Regions from separate parts of the Ruminococcus sp. 1001713B170207_170306_F1 genome, predicted to be linked through region 1. Evidence: riboswitches for the same ligand, from Rfam matches in the RefSeq annotation. Region 1 holds a riboswitch; the other holds the start of a gene.
The links. A riboswitch is a leader RNA that binds a small molecule or an ion and turns the genes downstream of it on or off. The one in region 1 is predicted to bind thiamine pyrophosphate.
Positions count from the first base shown of each region.

Region 2: it holds a riboswitch for thiamine pyrophosphate, as region 1 does, so the genes downstream of both, thiD (bifunctional hydroxymethylpyrimidine kinase/phosphomethylpyrimidine kinase) here and I4V84_RS05730 (thiamine-binding protein) in region 1, are expected to answer to the same signal.

Region 1 covers NZ_JADPEX010000006.1:49,852-59,834, forward strand. Annotated here, with positions in the region: gene I4V84_RS05720 (ABC transporter substrate-binding protein) at 52-1,059, opposite strand; gene I4V84_RS05725 (ABC transporter permease) at 1,052-1,834, opposite strand; gene I4V84_RS05730 (thiamine-binding protein) at 1,803-2,099, opposite strand; TPP riboswitch at 2,245-2,351, opposite strand; gene I4V84_RS05735 (NUDIX domain-containing protein) at 2,556-3,062, opposite strand; gene I4V84_RS05740 (AAA family ATPase) at 3,147-4,631, opposite strand; gene I4V84_RS05745 (YkgJ family cysteine cluster protein) at 5,083-5,754, opposite strand; gene I4V84_RS05750 (DNA topoisomerase 3) at 5,970-8,168, opposite strand; gene I4V84_RS05755 (diacylglycerol kinase family protein) at 8,474-9,406, shown strand; gene I4V84_RS05760 (phosphatase PAP2 family protein) at 9,476-9,983, shown strand, end outside.
Region 2 covers NZ_JADPEX010000043.1:485-10,467, reverse strand. Annotated here, with positions in the region: gene I4V84_RS18650 (transglutaminase domain-containing protein) at 1-1,393, shown strand, start outside; gene I4V84_RS18645 (M28 family metallopeptidase) at 1,578-2,840, shown strand; gene I4V84_RS18640 (alpha-L-fucosidase) at 2,865-4,187, shown strand; gene cytX (putative hydroxymethylpyrimidine transporter CytX) at 4,402-5,577, opposite strand; gene thiD (bifunctional hydroxymethylpyrimidine kinase/phosphomethylpyrimidine kinase) at 5,579-6,421, opposite strand; TPP riboswitch at 6,624-6,729, opposite strand; gene I4V84_RS18625 (alpha-glucosidase) at 6,801-8,477, opposite strand; gene I4V84_RS18620 (AraC family transcriptional regulator) at 8,631-9,608, opposite strand.

The DNA of each region.
Region 1 (9,983 bases):
AATTTTCCTGACAGAATAGCTCTATGTGTTAATTTCTTTCTCTTTCATTCCTTACTGGGGAAGATAATCATTAGAGAAGCCGACTCCAGTAAGATCCTTGTCGCAAAGCTGGTTCTCATACAGCCATTTGTAGAATGCATTCCATCTGTCTGCGTCAATTACGCCCCAGCTTTCTGCGTCGTCAATGTATTTTGTGGAAAGGAATTCCTGGCTCTTCTTTACAAGGTCTTCAGCATCCTTCAGAGAACCTGTATTATCGCCGTCAATGAGGATCTGTGCTGCCTCATCCGGATTCTCTGCTGCAAACTCATATCCCTTTGCAGTTGCTTCCATAAATGCTTTCGCCTGATCCGGGTTCTCAGCAAGATAGTCGTTATTTGCAATGATAACCGGTGTGTAGTAGTCAAATACAGGGTTGATATCAGAGAATGCAAAATAATCGCAGTCTACACCTTCTACGTCAGCATTGATTCCGCCCCAGCCCTGGAATACCCAGATGGCATCCGTCTGATTGGCAGCAAGTGCTGCTGGCTCATCTGTAATATCATTAGGGATCAGGGTAACCTGGCTGAAATCTCCACCGTCACCATTTACAACATTTTCCAGCATAGCAAGCTCGATTGGGGAATCCCATGTGGAATAGGTTTTTCCGGTAAGTCCGGCTGGTTTGTCAATTCCGTCACCTTTTCGGGAAAGGATTCCGGAGGTGTTGTGCTGAATGATTCCTGCAACCGCTGTGATTCCAAGAGGCTCGTCAAGTGCAAGGGAAGCAGCCATGGTATCCTGAGCCTCAATCGCAAACTGAGCCTGACCTGCTGCACACATAAGGGCTGCCCCATTTTCCGGTGGCTGAACGATCTCCACATCAAGACCAGCTTCTTCATAGTAGCCTTTTGCCTGTGCTACATAAAGTCCGGTGTGGTTGGTATTCGGTGTCCAGTCCAGGCAGAATGTGATTTTCTCCTGCGCACCATCTTCTGCGTATACACCTGTAGGAACTGCAAACACCATAGCTGCCGCTGCAACTGGTGCGATTACTTTTTTCAGATTCTTATTCATGATTTTTCTCCTTTTCTACCTGCAGCCATGGCATTGTGATCCGGCTGACAATATTTACTGCCAGAAGAAGTAAAAGGCTGATGATCACAATGAAGATAATAACTGCAAACATTTTATCAAAAGAATATGCTTTTTTTACACGGGTCATATAAACACCAAGTCCGTTAAATCCACCCAGCCACTCAGAAACAACGGCTCCTACAACTGCATAGGAAGCAGATATTTTCAGCCCGGAAAAAAACTGGGGCAAAGCACCTGGAAATTTCACATGGCGGAAAATCTGTGCCCGGCTGGCTCCCATGGCCTTCATCAGACGAATGGCATCCGGATCCACACTTTTATATCCATCCAGCAGTCCGATTGTAATTGGGAAAAAAGTGGTGATCACAACCAGAGTGATCTTAGGTGCCATTCCAAATCCCATCCAAAGCACCAGAATTGGCGCAATGGCAATGGTCGGTATGGTCTGCGTAATGATCATGATCGGATAAAATGCCTGATCCATTACACGGAACCGATCCATCATAGTTGCAAACACAAATGCCAGCGCGATTCCAATGAGAAGTCCGTAAAAGGATTCCAGCAAAGTGAATTTCGCATGGAAAAGTATGGTTGGCAGATCGCCAAACAGGGCTGTCAGCACTGCTACCGGAGATGGAAGCATGTAGGAGGGAACAATTCCCGAAATGCTTACCACTTCCCAGCCAAGCAGAATCACGGCCATGGCTGCAATTGGAGGTATCTTACTGGTGATGTTTGGTAACTTTCTTTTCAATGGTAAGTACATCCCCTTCTGGTTTATATGCAATTTTAACATATACGCTCATAGCCTTGCAGCCTGCGCGCTCAGCTACATGCTGACACTCTTTTACAATATCCATCAGCTGGTCGTAATCACCTTCAATGGTGGTCTCAAATGGTCCTACATAATAGTTCAGACCAGTGGATCTGATGTAGGCGATCACCTCGTCTACAATGCGGATAACTTCCTCTTCATCCTGTACATTTGGCAGTACCTGAATTGCTACACTTGCGTTCATTTTCTTTTCCTCCTATTTTCCGTCCCATAAACAGGACTTTGCGTTAAAAATCGAATAAGAACCATTCTTGAAACTGTGACGGAACTGAACAGGCTCTGTCAGTCAGTATGAAAAAAGAGCACCTGCCATCCAGACAAATGCTCCTAATTACATCGTTAAACACTTCCTACACTGGCATGATCCAACAGGTTAAAAGGGTCTAAGGACTACCTTACTCTCAGCTTCTCAATTGAAACTCCCCTGGTCTTTATTCAGATTTCGTTGCTTATTATAATACACCTTTCTTCAAATTACAAGAAACTATTTTTATCTCAATTATATTTTACATACCCTTAACAGAATTGTACTGCTCGCAGTCTGACCAGCACGCTCTAATTAATATTCCCATTTCATCAGAATTCGTTAAAAAAATCCCCCTGCATATCACAGTTATTTCCTGCAGAATATATAATAAATCTACAGATTCTCAAAGGCAGCCTGAATACTGTCATAGTGCAGGAATTTTCCCTGGGCTGCAAATTCCTTGATCTGATTCAGGGTGGCAAACATGTGGCCGTCTGTCTCTTCTTCCTGAAGGTGTAGATCTTCTTCTTTCACATCCATCACAAAGCGGTAAACATCTACGAAATAGTTATCTCCCTCCCCGGGATTCTCTCTTTTGTAAGTAAAAAGATAGCCGCCCTGCGCACTGCTTACGTCAAGACCTGTCTCCTCTTTCACTTCGCGGAGTACAGCGTCATAAGAGGATTCCCCTGCCTGTGCTGCACCGCCGGAAACTTCCCACCAGCCTGGTGCCCAGGCTTTTGTCAGCACACGTTTGGTAATGAGAAACGTACCATCTGGTCTTGCCACTACTCCAAGTACGGTGAGATGGTATTCTCCGTCCTTTAAACACCAGTCGTTTCGTTTCATGGTACGGCCGGTAGGTCTCTTGTTAATATCATAGATGTCCCAGAATTCCATTTTATCACTCCTGTTATATTTTTCTCGTGTATATTCTTGTTTCATTCTTATTTCGCAAATATTGTTATCATATGCAATATTTTACTATTTCAGCAGTTCCTCCACCATCTCTCTGGTATACTCTACCTTCTCTACATGGTTGACCTCGATCTGATACAGTGCATTTGCCGCAATGTGCTCTGCTGCCTGCTCCAGATCACGAATACCTGAAGTATTGGAATAACGCTGGATGATTGCCTCCAGCGCCCCCTCTGTGATAATGCACTCACTCTCTTCCATATGCATTCTCTTAAGAACTTTCGGAAGAGAGAATCTGGAAAAGATTACTTTCTTCTCCTCAGCTGTATAATCCGGAATATCAATTACTGCGAATCTGGACATCAGCGGTGCACTGATCTGGTCACGGTCATTTGCAGTAGCAATTGGATAAACACCGCCAGTTGGGATCATACACTCCATATAGTTATCTGTAAATCCAAGATTGTCCAGAAGGGTAAGAAGTACGTCTGCCGGATTTCCATTTCCTTTGCCGGAATTTGCCTTATCAAGCTCGTTAATAATAAATACCAGATTAGAGGCACCAGCCATGGAAAATGCCTCCATAATAATTCCGGGCTTTGCATTTGCGTAAATACGGGGGCTTCCGGTAAGCTGCTTAGAGTCGTTAATTGAGCTCATGTCCAGCGTAGTCCACGGAAGTTTCAGGATTCTTGCAACTGCATAGGCTATCTGGGATTTGCCAGTACCGGCAGGTCCGATCAGAAGAAGTCCGTAGGCCGGAAGGGTATGTGTACGGTTGATCTGGATAATCGTCTCGATAATACGTTGTTTCACACGCTCCATTCCATAAAGCTCTTCATCCAGGATTCTCCTTGCCTCAACAGGATCGATTGCTTCAAAATAATTGTTCTTCCACTGGATATTCAACATAATAGAAAGAGCCCTCTGTGCATGATGGCGCTCTTCCTGAGAAACTTCACTGGATCTTGCCACTGCCAGATTTCTTCTGGTCCAGAGTCTGATATTATCCGGCAGTGTTTTGCCTGCGCAGGTCATAAAATCGGTAATACTCTGAATGCTGGTAAGCTTCATCTCATCACCGTTTTCCTCCTGTTCCTCATCCTCTTCTGCCTCAGCAGGTGCATTACTCTCCAGAAGTCTCTCAATCATAAACTGCAGAAAGCCATCCTCTGCAGAAAGCTTTGTGCCGCCGCCAAAAGCAGTTTCGCGAATGCGGTATACCGCATATCCGTCCTCCCTGTTAGTACCAGACAAACGTACATTGATCCTGCTGTCTCCCAGCCATTTCAAAAGACTGGTAAATCTGGAATCAATTTTCACCACATCTGCTGTATGGTTACCGTCTTCTTCCTTAAAATCAAAAGCAGTACGGTTTACCGGATTGGTAAACACACCGCAGGAATGATGTTTCCACTGTCTCTCTTTATTGTCAAGCACCATGATCGGCTGCTCCGGTGAAGGCTTCGTATGGCTGCTGTGAAATGTTGTGTAAGTACACTTTGCCTCCGCTTTGCTTGCAGAAGCACCGCTGAAATCAAATACTGGCATAGCTTTTTCCTCTTTCCTGTGTATTTAAAGGGATATATTTCTCTAATTTCTCTTACCTACTATAACAACATTTTTCTCTAATGTCCAGAATGAGTTGGCCTGTTTCATAATTCAGCATTGTCTTGTATTATTGTTCACTTTGTGACCAGTAACTATCTTATTTTTTATATATCTTGGCATTTCTTAGTTTTTTACAAAAAATCTCTTGCCAAAATGGAGAAATTCGTGTATTCTATTATACGGACTACTTTTCAACAATTTGATTTTCACTTAACATTTGATATATATTTCTGATTTTTAGTGCGCAGACACCATAGTCCCTCCCAAAGCTTCTAATGGAATACTGCAATCTAAAAATAAAAGACTCCCGGGCGCTCTAGAGCGTGTCTGAAAAAGCTTTCTGTAAGATTTTTCAAACAGGCTCAAGTGTTCCGGGAGTTTTTCAATTCATTTATGCCAGACTTAACAGCTGCTTTCCTTCTGTCAGTCTTTCTTCAAACTGCTCATAGAAATCTCTGCCCACTTCATATGTTTTCATATAAAAACGATTCACCACATATAAATTCAGATTTTTGATCAGCTGGGCATCTGTGGCATTATAAAGAACTTCCTGCACATCCAGCAAAAAATAATGCCAGTCAGCTACAAACTTTTCATACTGGCGAAGATCCGGAGTGTCGATCCATTTCTTTACCTTGATCTTGCTCCGGCTTGTCTTCTTACATTCATGGATCTGCAGAAAATACTTAAATCCTCCATTTTCATAGAAACGTCCCAATGGGAAAAGTCTGCAGAAACCAGGACGGAAGTCATGGATGCTGCACCGTCCCTGTTCATTCAGGAAAACACAACATTGGTTTTTTCTACTCATGCAAAGATGAGGCAGAATGTTCCCATCCATGGCATCAAACTGGATCAGCCCTGCGCTTACCAGTTCCTGCGGTGTTTTTCCCAGATTCGTACACAGGCGGTACACATCCATGGGATCCAGCACAACTGAATCCCCCATTCCCTCACAGCAGTCATGACATCCTGCACAATCCTGGCAGTCTGCCTTTACCATATCGTTTAATTCATAAAGTCTTCCGTCGGAAATCTCTTCCAAAGATACTTCTCGGCGCATATGCAAATTCCTCTTTCTTTTATTTTTTTGTGGACAAACAAGGTTACGGTTCACTTCGCGATGCACAGAAATCATGCATTCCCATGATTTCCCGCTGAGATTCCCGTTTTTTCTGTAAACGATATTCACAAAAAACGTCTCGCGGAACATTGCCAGTGAACAGTAATATAACATGCTGCCATCAACAGCATCTCCGTATTATCTATCCTCTGTATTTACAGCTTAATTCCAGACAATGCCTGTGCAAAAGCATTATTCACCGGCTCATTTGCCTCCTTCTGCTGCCTGCGCAGATAGTTCTGCACATCACGCTTGCCTACTCCTGCGCCCTCTTTCTGGCGTCTTGCCTGGAACGCGGAAAGCTTCTCCTTATAACCACACTGGCAGACAAACGTCTCTTCCTTACCTTTCACATACATTTCCATACGTTTATGGCATTTCGGACAACGGGCATTGGTAGTGCGGGAAATCGTTTCACGGTAGCCGCACTCACGGTCCTGGCATACCAGCATTTTGCTGTTTTTGCCATTGACAGCCAGAAGTTTTTTGCCGCACTGCGGACATACTTTGTTGGTAAGATTGTCGTGGCGGAACGTGCCCTCCCCGGTCTTGATCTCATCTACAATTTCACAGGTATAGTCACGGATTTGGTGAAGAAAATCCCCCTGACGTATCCTGCCTTTTGCAATCTGGGAAAGCTTCATCTCCCAGTCAGCCGTGAGCTCAGGCTTTTTCAAGTCTTCCGGCACCAGCTCCAGAAGCTGTTTTGCCTTTGAGGTAATATGGATCTCATTGCCTTTTTTCTCCATCATAAAGGAATGGAAAAGTTTCTCAATAATGTCTGCTCTTGTGGCAACGGTTCCAAGCCCCCCAGTCTCTCCCAGGGTTTTCACCGCTTCTTTATCTCTTGTCTCCATAAATTTCACCGGATTTTCCATAGCTGCAAGAAGAGTTGCCTCTGTGAATCTTGCTGGCGGTTTTGTTTTTCCTGTATTTAAGGAAGTTTTCAAAATCTTTAGTCTGGTTCCGGTTTTCATCTCCGGAAGACGCTGGTCTTTCAGTTTTTTCTCATCATCCGCCTCATCTTCCAAATCATCATCTGCTCCGCCTTCGTAAACTTCCTTCCAGCCCATGCTCTTTATCACTTTGCCGCTGGCTGCAAAAGTTTCTCCTGCCGCTTTCGCCTCCATGGTCACCTGCTCATACTGGCTTGCAGGATAAAGAACTGCAAGGAAACGACGGACAACCATATCATAAATCTTCCGTTCTTCATTTGTCATGTGGTCCAGCTGAACAAACTGTTCTGTCGGAATGATCGCGTGGTGGTCACTGACCTTCTTATCATCCACAAAGCTTCCATTCACCTGCACTGGCTTATTCATAAGTGCGCCAGCAAGCTTTCTGTACGGACCGATTCCGCAGGCCTTCAGTCTTTCCTTAATAGTAGGAACAATGTCCTTTCCAATGTATCGGGAATCGGTTCTTGGATATGTGAGTACTTTGTGGTTTTCGTAAAGGCGCTGCATAATATTCAGGGTCTCTTTTGCAGAAAAACCATATTTCAGGTTGGCTTCCCTCTGCAAAGTTGTCAGGTCGTACAGGCCCGGGGCCATAGTCTTTTTTGCTTTTTTCTCTACACTGGTTATTTCAAGAGCAGCGTTCTCCAGCCTGCCTTTGATCTGCTCTGCCCTTTCCCTGGAAAAAGTACGGAAGCTCTTTGTTTTCTCATCTCTCCAGGTCCATTTCACATCCTGGGTCTCCAGAGAAATACCATAATATTCTTTTGGCACAAATTTGCGGATTTCTTCTTCGCGCTTTGCGATCATGGCAAGGGTGGGGGTCTGCACCCTGCCACAGGAAAGCTGGGCGTTGTATTTACAGGTGAGAGCTCTGGTACCATTCATTCCCACCAGCCAGTCTGCTTCTGCCCTTGCAACAGCTGCACGGTAAAGATTATCATAGTCATGCCCGTCTTTCAGATTGGCAAAGCCTTCTTTAATTGCTTTATCTGTGACTGAGGAAATCCACAGTCTCTTAATTGGCTTATGGCAGCCTGCTTTTTCCAGAATCCAGCGGGCAACAAGTTCCCCCTCCCGTCCTGCATCTGTGGCTATAATGATTTCTCCAATATCTTTTCGGAAAAGCTGAGTCTTTACTACGGAAAATTGCCTGCCTGTCTGGCGGATGACTACCAGCTTCATCTCCTTGGGGAGCATGGGCAAAGTCGCCATTTCCCATTTTTCATACTTTCTGTCATATTCTTCCGGGTCAGCCAGGGTTACAAGATGTCCAAGTGCCCAGGTTACTACATAGTTTTTGCCTTCGAGAATACCACCATTTTTCTGGTTTGCGCCAAGAACACGGGCAATGTCTCTGGCGACGGACGGTTTTTCCGCAATTACAAGTGATTTCATGTATACACTCCTGATTATTTTCGTATTTGATGATGTCTGCTTAAGCAAACAGTGAAATCCTCTCCATAATTGTTAAGGAATAGTTACATTATAACACACTTCAGAAATTTTTAAGAATATTTTGTTAAAATTAATTTGTAAAACGATCCCACCAATGCTATTATGTAACCATAAAAGACAGAGAATCTACATCGCAAGGCTTCAGGTTCTTTGCCACAGAGCATGCCCCCAAATACTTTCCCTGATATGTGCTTCACAATTTATGGGAGATTTTGCAAACATGTTCTAAAAACCTAGGAGAAGTTATGTATTATTTTATTGTTAATCCCAATTCCCGCTCTGGCAGGGGACGTTCCATCTGGAATGAAATTCATCAGCAGCTTATGCTTCGGGGAATTGATTTCCAGTACTGCCTTACAAGATATTCCGGACATGCCGCAGAGATTGCTTCTGATGCCTGTGCTCTTGGCACTGAATCTGAGCCTGTATATATCATTGCAGTGGGAGGTGACGGCACCATTCACGAGGTGCTCACCGGCATCACTGATTTTGACCGGGTAGTCTTCGGATACATTCCAACCGGCTCTGGCAATGATTTCTGCAGAAGCATGAGACTCCCTTTTGATCCAATGGAATCACTGGAATATATCCTAAAGGCAGAGCATATCAGCAAAATGGATGTTCCTTACCTGCTCCGCAATAATAAGAAGTCCCGATTCGGTATCAGCACGGGAATCGGATATGACGCCGGCGTATGCCAGGAGGTTCTGGCAACGCCCTTAAAGAAGATATTCAATCGTCTTGGGCTGGGAAAGCTGATTTATCTTTTCATTGCATTGAAGCAGCTGATTTTTATTAATCCAGGAAAAATGACAGTGACCCTAGATGGAGAGAATACTTTTTCCTATGACCACGTATATTTTACAGCGGTTATGAATCAGAAATATGAAGGCGGCGGTTTTAAGTTCTGCCCGGATGCTCAGCCTGACGACCAGCTTCTGGACGTGATCCTTGTGGAAGGTATCCGTAAGATAAAGCTTTTATTTTGCCTGCCTACTGCTTTTTTCGGAAAGCATGTGGGCATCAGGGGAATACATATTCTCACCTGCAGCGATATCCATGTACATAGTGCGTCCGCTCTTCCCATTCATATTGACGGGGAATCTGGCGGAATTCGCGAAGATTTAACAGTTTCCATTGAAAAAAGCTCTTTAAAAATCATTTTACCTGTGGTATAATCTCTCACGATTTGGGGGATCCGGAATTACAAGACCGGTAACCCAGATTGGAAAAGGAGTGAAAAAGACTTGGTACAATTTATAAAAAAATACAGGCATGGTCTGATCATACTTGCGTATGCCATTGTTTATATGCTTTTTTTTGAGTATCTGGAGTGCAGGCCGGTATGGGGATTTCATGTGATCGACACTGTTTTTGATGATTACATACCATTTTGTGAGTATTTTATTGTCCCCTATCTATTATGGTTTCCGTATCAGATTCTCACAGTTTTATACTTTATCTTCAGGAACAAGAATAAAAAAGAATATTATCAGTTGATTTTCAATATGATGATGGGTATGACTGTTTTCCTGATCGTGTCTTATGCATATCCAAATGTACTGCACTTAAGACCATCGGAGTTTCCAAGGGAAAACGTGTTTACAGATATGGTAAGATGGCTGTATCGGACGGATACACCGACCAATGTTCTGCCAAGTATTCATGTATTTAATTCTCTGGCAGTTCATATGTCACTTACCAATTGTGAGGCGCTGAGAGACCACAAAGGGGTAAGGTATGGATCATTGGTTC
Region 2 (9,983 bases), on a different contig from region 1:
TCTTGCAGGCGAGGATGAGAAGGAACTTCGCCAGGCAATGGTGGATGTACTTTCGGAGAAAGACCACACAGACTGTGTTTGCAATGTATTGGAAGAGCATTTGGAATATGGCAAGCAGTATGCAAAAGAATTTAAAACGAAGTCTGGTACTGGGAAATGTGGCAAAAAAGAAATGAATGGCGCAGATCGCTTCACTCAAGGCGCTGAGAGTGCTAATGCAGAGTGCAGTAACTATAAAGCTGAAAAATCTGCGGCATATACAAGAGCTACAGGTGCAGAGTCCGGCTATAATCTTTATATCAATTACGTATTAAATCCCCGTGTGGAGGATGAGCTTCTTCGTCCATACCGAAAAGGCATTCTCTCTTTTTTCACAGAAGAGCAGAAAGCCGCTTTCCACGCAAATCCGGCAGAGATCTGGAATTATATCCAGGCGCATATCATCGCCTACCCGGATAACGAGCGCGAGACCGTAATGGAAACTCCATACGAATGTCTGGTATCCGAAATTGGTACCGAGCGTTCCCAGAAAGTACTTTTTGTGGCAATCGCCCGTACACTGGGAATTCCGGCAAGATTGAACCCAGATAATAAGGTAATGGAATATTGGGTAAAAGACCAGTTTGTTTCCGTTTTGAAACAGCAGGAGGGCGGCGCAGTTCTCACACTGAAAAAAGAGGCAGATGCTGTATGGAACTACTATCAGAACTGGACCATGGGACGTCTGGTTGGAAATGAATATGTTTCCTTAAACCTTACAGGCAGAAGCTGGGATGGGGATACTCTGGAGCTTGCACTGATTCCAGGAACCTATCGGATTATTACCACCAACCGCCTTCCTAACGGAAATCAGTTTGCATGGGAGAAAACATTTACGATAAAAGAAGGCGTGCAGAGAGAAGAGACCTTGCGTCTCCGCGAAGCACAGCTTGGCGATATGCTGGAGCGTATTTCCCTTCCGGAGTTTGAAGTAAAAGATTCTGCCGGAAACACAGTAACCTGCGCTGAGTTAACCAAAGGCGGCAAGAAAATTCTCATGTGGCTGGAAGAGAGCCGGGAGCCTACGGAACATATTTTGAACGAAATGCTGGAACATGCAGAAAAATTCCACGAATTTGAAAATTCCATCTCCTTCATGATTCGTACTCCAGAAGCCAAGCAGGATCCTCTTCTGGCAAAAGTGCTGAAGATGTTCCCGAATGTTTCCATCTATTACGATTCCTTTGAAGAAAACATTGAACTTCTGGGAAGAAGAATGTACGTTGATCCAGACAAGCTTCCGCTAATTCTGGTAACTAATGGCGAGTCTGTAGGGATTTATGCAACCAGCGGCTATAATGTTGGAACTGGCGATATGTTGATCCGTATTATGGAAGAAGTGCCGGAAGTATAAATTGCATTTAAAAGAAGATATAGTAGTTTTTGAAGTATATAGTAGAATTTCTAAGAAATATAGAGATGGTTTTCTTTGTGCTCTAGAGGTGCGCAGCAAAGCATAATAAGGAAAATTGCAAGGCCTCTGAATGTAGCGCATTAAATAGGAGTAAATCGGAAGCCATCTCTAAATGGAGTAAATTATGAATAAATACACAGAAATTCACCCAAATGGACAACGCGCGTATCAGTTTGTAGCTGACACGGCATACGTCCGTGAATCCGGCACTAAGGGGGAGCACAAAGCAGCTGAATACATTTTGAAGGAAGCGGAGCAGGCAGCAGCCCAGACGGGAAAGTCTGTCTACATTCAGACACCCCGCATGGAATTTTTCCAGTGTCCGGATTTTCAGCAGAAAAAGGCAGAGCTGGTAATCTGCCAGCCTTATAAGAAGGCTTATCCGGTGCGTGCCTACCTGAATGGCGCCTGCACCCTGGAAGAGGGCATCACAGCACCATTTCTCTTCGTGGGAAAAGGAGACGACATCAGTCTTTCCAAGGCAAAAGGGGCAGTTGTGCTGGTCTGCGATCCTATTCGTGAAGATATGATAAATAAAATAAAAGCAGCAGGTGCACTTGGCTTTGTAACCATATGCGGCACGCCGCTGGATCAGGGGGAAGACCGGATTCCAACCCAGTACCGCCGCAAGGCAGGTGATCTTCCAGGCGCATCTATCCATTATCTGGATGCAGTGGAAATCGTGGAGAAACAGGCATCCAAGTGCTGCCTGAACATTCAGCAGAGCGAGATTTCCCGCAATTCCGCCAATGTGGCAGTACGCATTCTGGGAACTGATTTTCCAGAAGAAATCGTTACGGTAACGGCTCATTATGATTCTGTTCCGGAAGGCCCTGGTGCATATGACAATATGTCCGGCGGAGCCATGGTGATGGAAGCTTTTCATCATTTCGCAGAGCACAGACCAGCCAGAACGATGGAGTTCATCTGGTTTGGCTCCGAGGAAAAAGGTCTGGTTGGAAGCCAGAATTATGTGAAATCCCATGAAGGAGAAATGAGCAGCCATGTGTTTAATCTGAATGTAGACCTGGCAGGGCAGCTCCTGGGAGGAAACGTTCTGGGAGTAACTGCAGATCCGACTGTCTGTGCAGAACTGAAAAACCTCATGGAAGAAAATCAGCTGGGTGTTACCATCAAAAATCAGGTCTGGGCCAGCGATTCCAATACTTTCGCATGGAAAGGTGTGCCAGCGCTTACCTTAAACCGTGACGGCTTTGGCATGCATACAAGACACGATACGGTAGAATATATTTCTCCTCGTGCACTGGAAGAAGGAGCGAAAACTCTCTGCACAGCAGCTACATGGGTGGCAAACAAGCCAGAGCTTTCCTTTGAACGGGAAATTCCAGAGGATATGAAGAGAGAACTGGAAAAGTATTTTGCCTAATGTTACAGGAAAGGACATTATAAAATGAACAAAGTAATCGAAGAAAGAACAAAACGTACCGAATGGTACCGTGACGCCCGTTTCGGCATGTTTATTCACTGGGGACTTTATGCAATCCCTGCCAGAGGAGAATGGGTGCGCAGCATGGAGCAGATTCCACATGAGGACTACTGCCATCTCACAGAAGAGTTCACAGCTGAGAATTACAACCCAAGAGAGTGGGCGCGTCTTGCGAAAAAGGCGGGCATGAAATATGCTGTGCTCACAGCCAAACACCACGACGGCTTTTGCCTTTTTGACACCAAACTTACTGACTACAACTCCATGAACGCAGCCTGCCACAAAGACCTGGTAAAAGAGTTCCTGGAGGCATTCCGTGCAGAAGGAATCAAAGTAGGTCTGTATTTTTCTATTATAGACTGGCGCCACCCGGATTTCCCACACTATGGGGATATGCACCATCCAATGCGCAACCATCCGGAATGCTCCAATGAAAACCGCGATTTCGACCGCTATCTGGAATTTATGTTTGGGCAGATCAAAGAGCTTCTTACCAATTATGGTAAGCTGGATCTGATGTGGTTCGACTTCTCCTACGGCGATATGAAGTGCGACAAATGGAAAGCCCAGGAGCTGATTTCCATGGTGCGTTCCATCCAGCCCTGGCTGATCATTGATAACCGTCTGGAGGGCAGTGCTGAGGATTCCGGTTCTATCCTTACTGCAAATCCTACCGAATATTCCGGCGATTTCGCATCTCCGGAGCAGATGATCCCACCAGCAGGAATCCGCAATGAGCTGGGTGATCCGGTACCCTGGGAAGCCTGCCTGACCCTGAATAACAATTGGGGCTACTCTTCCAGTGACCGTCATTATAAATCAGCTGAAATGGTCATCCACATGCTGGTTGAGTGTGTCAGCAAGGGTGGCAACCTGCTCCTGAATGTGGGGCCTGATGCAAAAGGCCGTATTCCGAAGGAGTCTGTGAAGATTCTGGAAGAAGTAGGAGAGTGGATGGACGAGAACTCCAAGAGCATCTACGGCTGTGGCTATGCTGAAATCGATAAACCGGAATGGGGCCGTTACACCCGCAACGGAAATAAAATCTACGCCCACGTTATGGAGCCCCAGGCAGGAGCAATCCCTCTCACCGGAATCCACGGCAAGATCAAAAAACTCCGCCGTCTTTCCGACAATTCCGAGGTAAAGCTTACGGATTACTGGAACCTGAAGGAATACTCCCAGAATCAGTTCTTTTTCCTCAACGCTGACACTTGCGACAGCTATCCGCTTCCGGATGATCGGGATACGGTTGTGGAAGTAACGCTGGAAGAAACTGAAGAATAAACAGATATAAGCAGATATAAAAAGAAATAAACAGAAAGGGACTGCCGGGAAATGGCAGCCCCTTTTTGGATTTATAAGAAAGCCCATCTCTGGCACTTTCCTGAACCGAGTAGTGTTTATACGAAAGCTAGAGCGTGTTTGAAAAATCATTCCTGCAAATTGCGACGCACATCTTGCAGAAAGCCTTTTATCCAATACACTCTAAAGTGAAAGTCTATTTTTTACTCTTTAAAACATTTCGCACGATCATACAAATGAGAATGGTAACCACCATATCTGGCAGTGTATTTCCCACAGGAATATCAATTCTCATTAAAATTCGGTACAGCACAAATCCGATCACCCAGATTACCGCATTTGTTATGTCAACCGCTTCGCCCAGGCTGTCAGCACGCTTCAGAAGGAAGAAATCGGCAATCTGAATGGCAATCATCGGTGCAAATACAGAACCGATGAGATACAGGAAATCGGTAATGTTGTCCATTGGATATACAATTGCAGCAATTGTTCCGATGATGGTTACGGCAATTGCGGCATATTTTCCATTAATTTTGGAAAATACAGATTCAGATGAAATTCCGGCGGAGTAAGCATCCAGGAATGTGGTGGTAACAGTGGAAAATACAATGATCAGAAGGCCTGCAATTCCCAGTCCGGCTTTCACCATAATCTGAGCAATGTCGGATTCACCGGTATAAATCGCTGCACCCATACCGATTACATACATCCAGCAGCTTACAAGACCGTAAACAATAGAGCTTACAGCAGTTGCTTTCACTGGCTCCTTCGCCTCGCGGGTATAATCACTGATCAGCGGCAGCCAGGACAGTGGCATTGCAACAGAAAGCTCAACCGCAGCACCAAAGGACATGGCTTCCTCGCCAATGGCAAGTGCAGTCCCGCCATCAAAGAAGATGAGCTTGCAGAGTACCAATGTGAGGATAAAAAGTGCTGCCATAGCGATGGTGTTGATTTTTCCAAGGTTTGTGATGCCGATAAAAATCCACAGTACGATCAGTGCACCGATTACCAGACACCATACCCAGCTTCCGGTATGTAACACACCGTTTGCGGCCAGAGCTCCGTCGTAGATCATAATAGCAGTCCAGCCAACCAGCTGAAGTACATTCAGGAAGGAGAAGAAAATCCCGCCCTTTTCCCCAAAGCTCATTTTTACGGTTTCCATTGCACTGCGGCGTGTTTTTCCGCCAATTACTCCGGCGAGGAAAAGCATGGTACAGCCAATAATATGTCCGATGATAATGGCAAGAAGACCTTTTCCAAAGCCAAGTGAGGCAAAATAGGTTCCGGTGAGGATTTCCGCCAGGGAAACACCAGCGCCAAACCAGATCAGGCCGTTTTCAAAAATGGAAGTACGTTTTTCAGTCATGTTATTTTGCCTCCTTATCAGCGGCTTCTGCCGTAATCTCGTCATGTGACAGTGTGAATTCATTTTTTATTGCAAATCCGTGATCCATAGGACCACTGCCTTTTCCAAGATCCAGCATAGCAGCAAGTGCTCCGGAAATATATTTCTTTGCCCTCTCCACGGAAGTATCCAGGTCAAATCCCTTTGCCAGATTAGAAGCAATGGCACTGGATAAGGTACATCCTGTTCCGTGAGTGTTTGGATTGTTGATCCGCTTTCCCTGGAACCATTTGTAATCGCCTTTGCGCCACAGAAGGTCATTGGCGTCATTTAGCTGATGACCACCCTTGCAAAGCACTGCACAGCTGTATTTCTCTCCGATGGCAGCAGCGGCTTTGATCATATCCTCGGCAGTTTCTATTTTCATTCCGGACAGAACCTCTGCCTCCGGAATATTCGGTGTCAGGACTGTGGCCATTGGAAGAAGCTGACTTTTAAGGGCTTCAATGGCTTCATCATTGATCAGCTTGGCTCCGCTTGTGGCGACCATAACCGGGTCTACTACAATGTTCTTTGCTTCATACTGGCGAAGCTTTTTCGCAATGGTTTCAATTAGTGCGCTGGAAGATACCATTCCAATCTTCACCGCATCCGGATAAATATCTGTAAAAATATTATCCAGCTGGTCGGCCAGAAATTCTGGCGTTGCTTCCATAATACCTGTTACACCGGTAGTATTCTGTGCGGTAAGTGCGGTAATCGCACTCATGGCATATACTCCATTGCTGATCATTGTCTTGATATCAGCCTGGATACCGGCGCCTCCGCTGGAGTCACTTCCAGCGATTGTTAATGCTGTTCTCATAATTTTCTTCCTTTCTCTTGGCCTTGTTTGAAGCAGTTTCCACGAGTTATGAGTTATAACGTGAAAAAATCTTTTTACAAACCGGCACTGTTGTTATGTATGCATTAATTTTATATAGCGTCCGAAAGTGGTGCCCCCAGCCGAACGCTGCATTGCTGCCATATGAAAAAAGAGACACCCCAATGAGGTGTCTCCGAAAAAAATCAAACCCATGATGACTTCCTACGGCGGCATTATCCGCATCAGGTAAAAGGGTCGAAATTCACAATTTCCTCTCAGCCTGTGTACAAGCTCCCCTGTTCTTTTGTTATTATAGTAATAATGGGAAAAATTGTCAATAAGGTGTTGGAATACAATAAATACCAAGCGTGAAAATCGTTTACGCTAACTCCACAACCAGCACCTGATATCCATGCAGCTTAACTGAATTTCCATCCAGAACCATATCCGGGTAGTTATTGATCAGCACCTTTTTGCATTCTGATGGAAGTGTAATTTCCTGCTCATCCCACTGATAATTGCCAACCACAAGTAAAGTTTTATCTCCTTTACGGTAGTATGCCATTAAATTATGCCGGTCTTCCATAAATGGCTCCAGAGCACCATACACAACGGTTTCTTTATATTCCGGATCCTTGCGAAGAGCGATCAGTTTCTTATAGAAATTAAGTACGGAATTTGGATCAATCGTCTCTTTTTCCACATTAATTGCGGTATAATTGGAATTTACCCGAAGCCACGGTGTACCAGCTGTAAATCCGGCATTTTCTTCACCAGTCCACTGCATGGGGGTACGGGCATTGTCGCGGCTGCGGCGGGCAACAGCTTTCAAAGCTGCTTCCGGGGTAAGTCCGGCGTCAAGTGCAACTTTATATTCATCCAGAGTTGAAATATCATCTACCTCGTCAATAGATTTGAACGGGATATTTTCCATGCCAAGCTCCTGTCCCTGATAAATAAAGGGAAGTCCACGAAGCATGAAATTCAATGCCGCCAGCATTTTTTTGCTTGTGTCACAGCAATCACCTTCTGGAATATAGTGACTGACACCGCGAGGCTCGTCATGATTCTCGATAATATTGGAAACAAATCCGAAATCCCCCATTTTGGCCTGTGTCTCAAAACAGCAGCGCTTGTAGTCGTCAGGTGTGATTTCTTTGCAATCGTACCAGCCTTTCTCAGAACCTCCGAAAATGGTTTCGTTAAAGTCGAACATAGAAGAAAAATAACCATTGTTTCCAATAAAATCCGGGAGCTCTTCGTCTTTTGCGTTGAAAACCTCACCTACGGAAAAAGCATCGTGAGGCTTGAAGGTGCGGTCACGCATTTCTCCAAGAAATTCTCCGATTCCGGAAGCTTCCTCCAGCATTTTATTAATGCTGCAGAGTCCGTCCTCACGATCAGGCTCATAATCATGCATAGGAAGAGCTTTTTTGATATTAATGATAGCATCAATGCGGAAACCGCCAAGACCCTTGTCCAGCCACCAGTTAATATTTTTATATACTTCCTCACGGAGCTCTGGATTTTCCCAGTTCAGGTCAGGCTGCTTTTTATGAAAAACATGAAGGTACTGTTTGTTGGTGCCAGGCAGATCCTCCCATACCGAACCTCCGAAATAGGAGCGCCAGTTAGTAGGAAGCTTACCATCTTCTTTGTCTCTTAAATAGAAGAAACGGCCGTATTTTCCATCCGGATCTTTACAGGCTTTTTTAAACCATTCGTGCTCATCAGAGCAGTGGTTTACAACCAGATCCATGACAATATACATGTCCCGCTTCTTTGCTTCTGCGATAAGGCGGTCCATATCCTCCATAGTTCCGAATCGCGGGTCAATGTCGTAATAATCGGAAATATCGTATCCCTGGTCGGCAAGAGGGGAGCGATAGCAGGGGGAAAGCCAGACAATGTCAACCCCCAGCTCCTTTAAATAATCCAGTTTCTCAATAATTCCCGGCAGATCGCCGATTCCATCACCGTTTGTGTCATAAAAGCTTTTCGGATAAATCTGATAGGCTACTTTATCCTGCCACCATTTTTTTTTCGTGCTATTCATTTATGTCTCCTTATATATAATGATTATCTTTGAACTAAGTACATTATACATACATGAAAAAGAAAATACTTCCCTTAATTTGATTAAAAAATACGAAATTTTGACCAGAGATTGTTTGGAAAATCATTTCGTACATAGGGGGGCAAGCGTGTTTTATAAGGAAGGATTCTCAATCCCCTGGCTGTGTTTCCGATATTGCAGAGGTGTGGTTCCTGTATATTTGCGAAATTCTCTGAGAAAATTCCCCATATTGTTATAACCACAGTCCAGACATATCTCGGTCACTGGAAGACTGCTGTCTTTTAATAAACGTACTGCCTGGCGGATGCGATATTCATTCAGGTATTCTATGGGAGACATGCCGATTGCTTTTTTAAAAAAACGGCAAAAGTATTGCTCATTGAGTCCGATCAGGGATGCCAGATCGCGGATATAAATTTTTTCCTGGTAATGGTCGCGGATGTAAGTGATTGTGGTTTTTATGGTCTCGACCCTGTGGTCATCAGATTTTTCAGTCTGGGAAAAAAGCTGGCGATTGGAAAAATCTGCAAAAATATTTAACAGGGAAGCCTTGATCAGAAGCTGATCTGCCAGGCCGACAATGGCATTTCCAGAAGCGCGGAATAAATTTATATGTAAGGAATCATGAAGCTCTTCCAATTGTTCAGAAAAGCTGCAGCGGTAAAATGCGTTAGTGATGTTCTGGAACTGCTCCTTTATAATAGGAAAAACAGGATGGTTTGCAGAAATACATCTTGGAAAAATCAGACGTCCGTTTTGCAATGGCTGGACAAGCTGAGTCTGAACCGTATCGTAAAAAGGAGAGCAGAGCAGTTCCGGTTGGAAAACGACAGCGTATTCCATGGAGACTTCTTTTGAGCGTGCACGTATGCTGTGCAGTTCGCCGGGATTAATAAAATAAAAACATTCTGAAGATACATCAAATGTTTCCATATTAATATCTAAGGTGAAGGTTCCACCGGGAAAGTAAATAATCTCGACCTCCTCGTGCCAATGGTGCTTGACTAGGATTCCGTGTCCGCTTAGTTTTAAACGGTAAAAAGCACAGGGAAAAGCCTGGGAGCCATGAGGATTTGTTTCTTTTAATGCTGGTGATTGCTGTTGATACATAGAAACCTCCAAACTGGGGAAAGGGTATAAAATAATGAATTTGTTATATGTATTGACGCTATCATGTCTGAGGGCGAAAGTCAATGATTGAAGAAAAAGGATCTTGAAAATAATGTTATAAAAAAATATAAATTTTTTTGTAAAAAGTGCTTGACGATTCCTTACGGCAGTGGTATAGTAAACAAGCTGTCGCAAGGAATTGCTTCTGAAATACTGAAAAATAAAATAGTTTTCAGAAAATTTGAATTAACTATTGACAAATGACTGAACTTATGGTAAAGTAATCAAGTCGCTTGAACAGAACGACAGAAACATACAACTTTATACAGCTTCTTGAAGATCTGAAAAACTTTTGGAAAAAAGTGCTTGACAAGA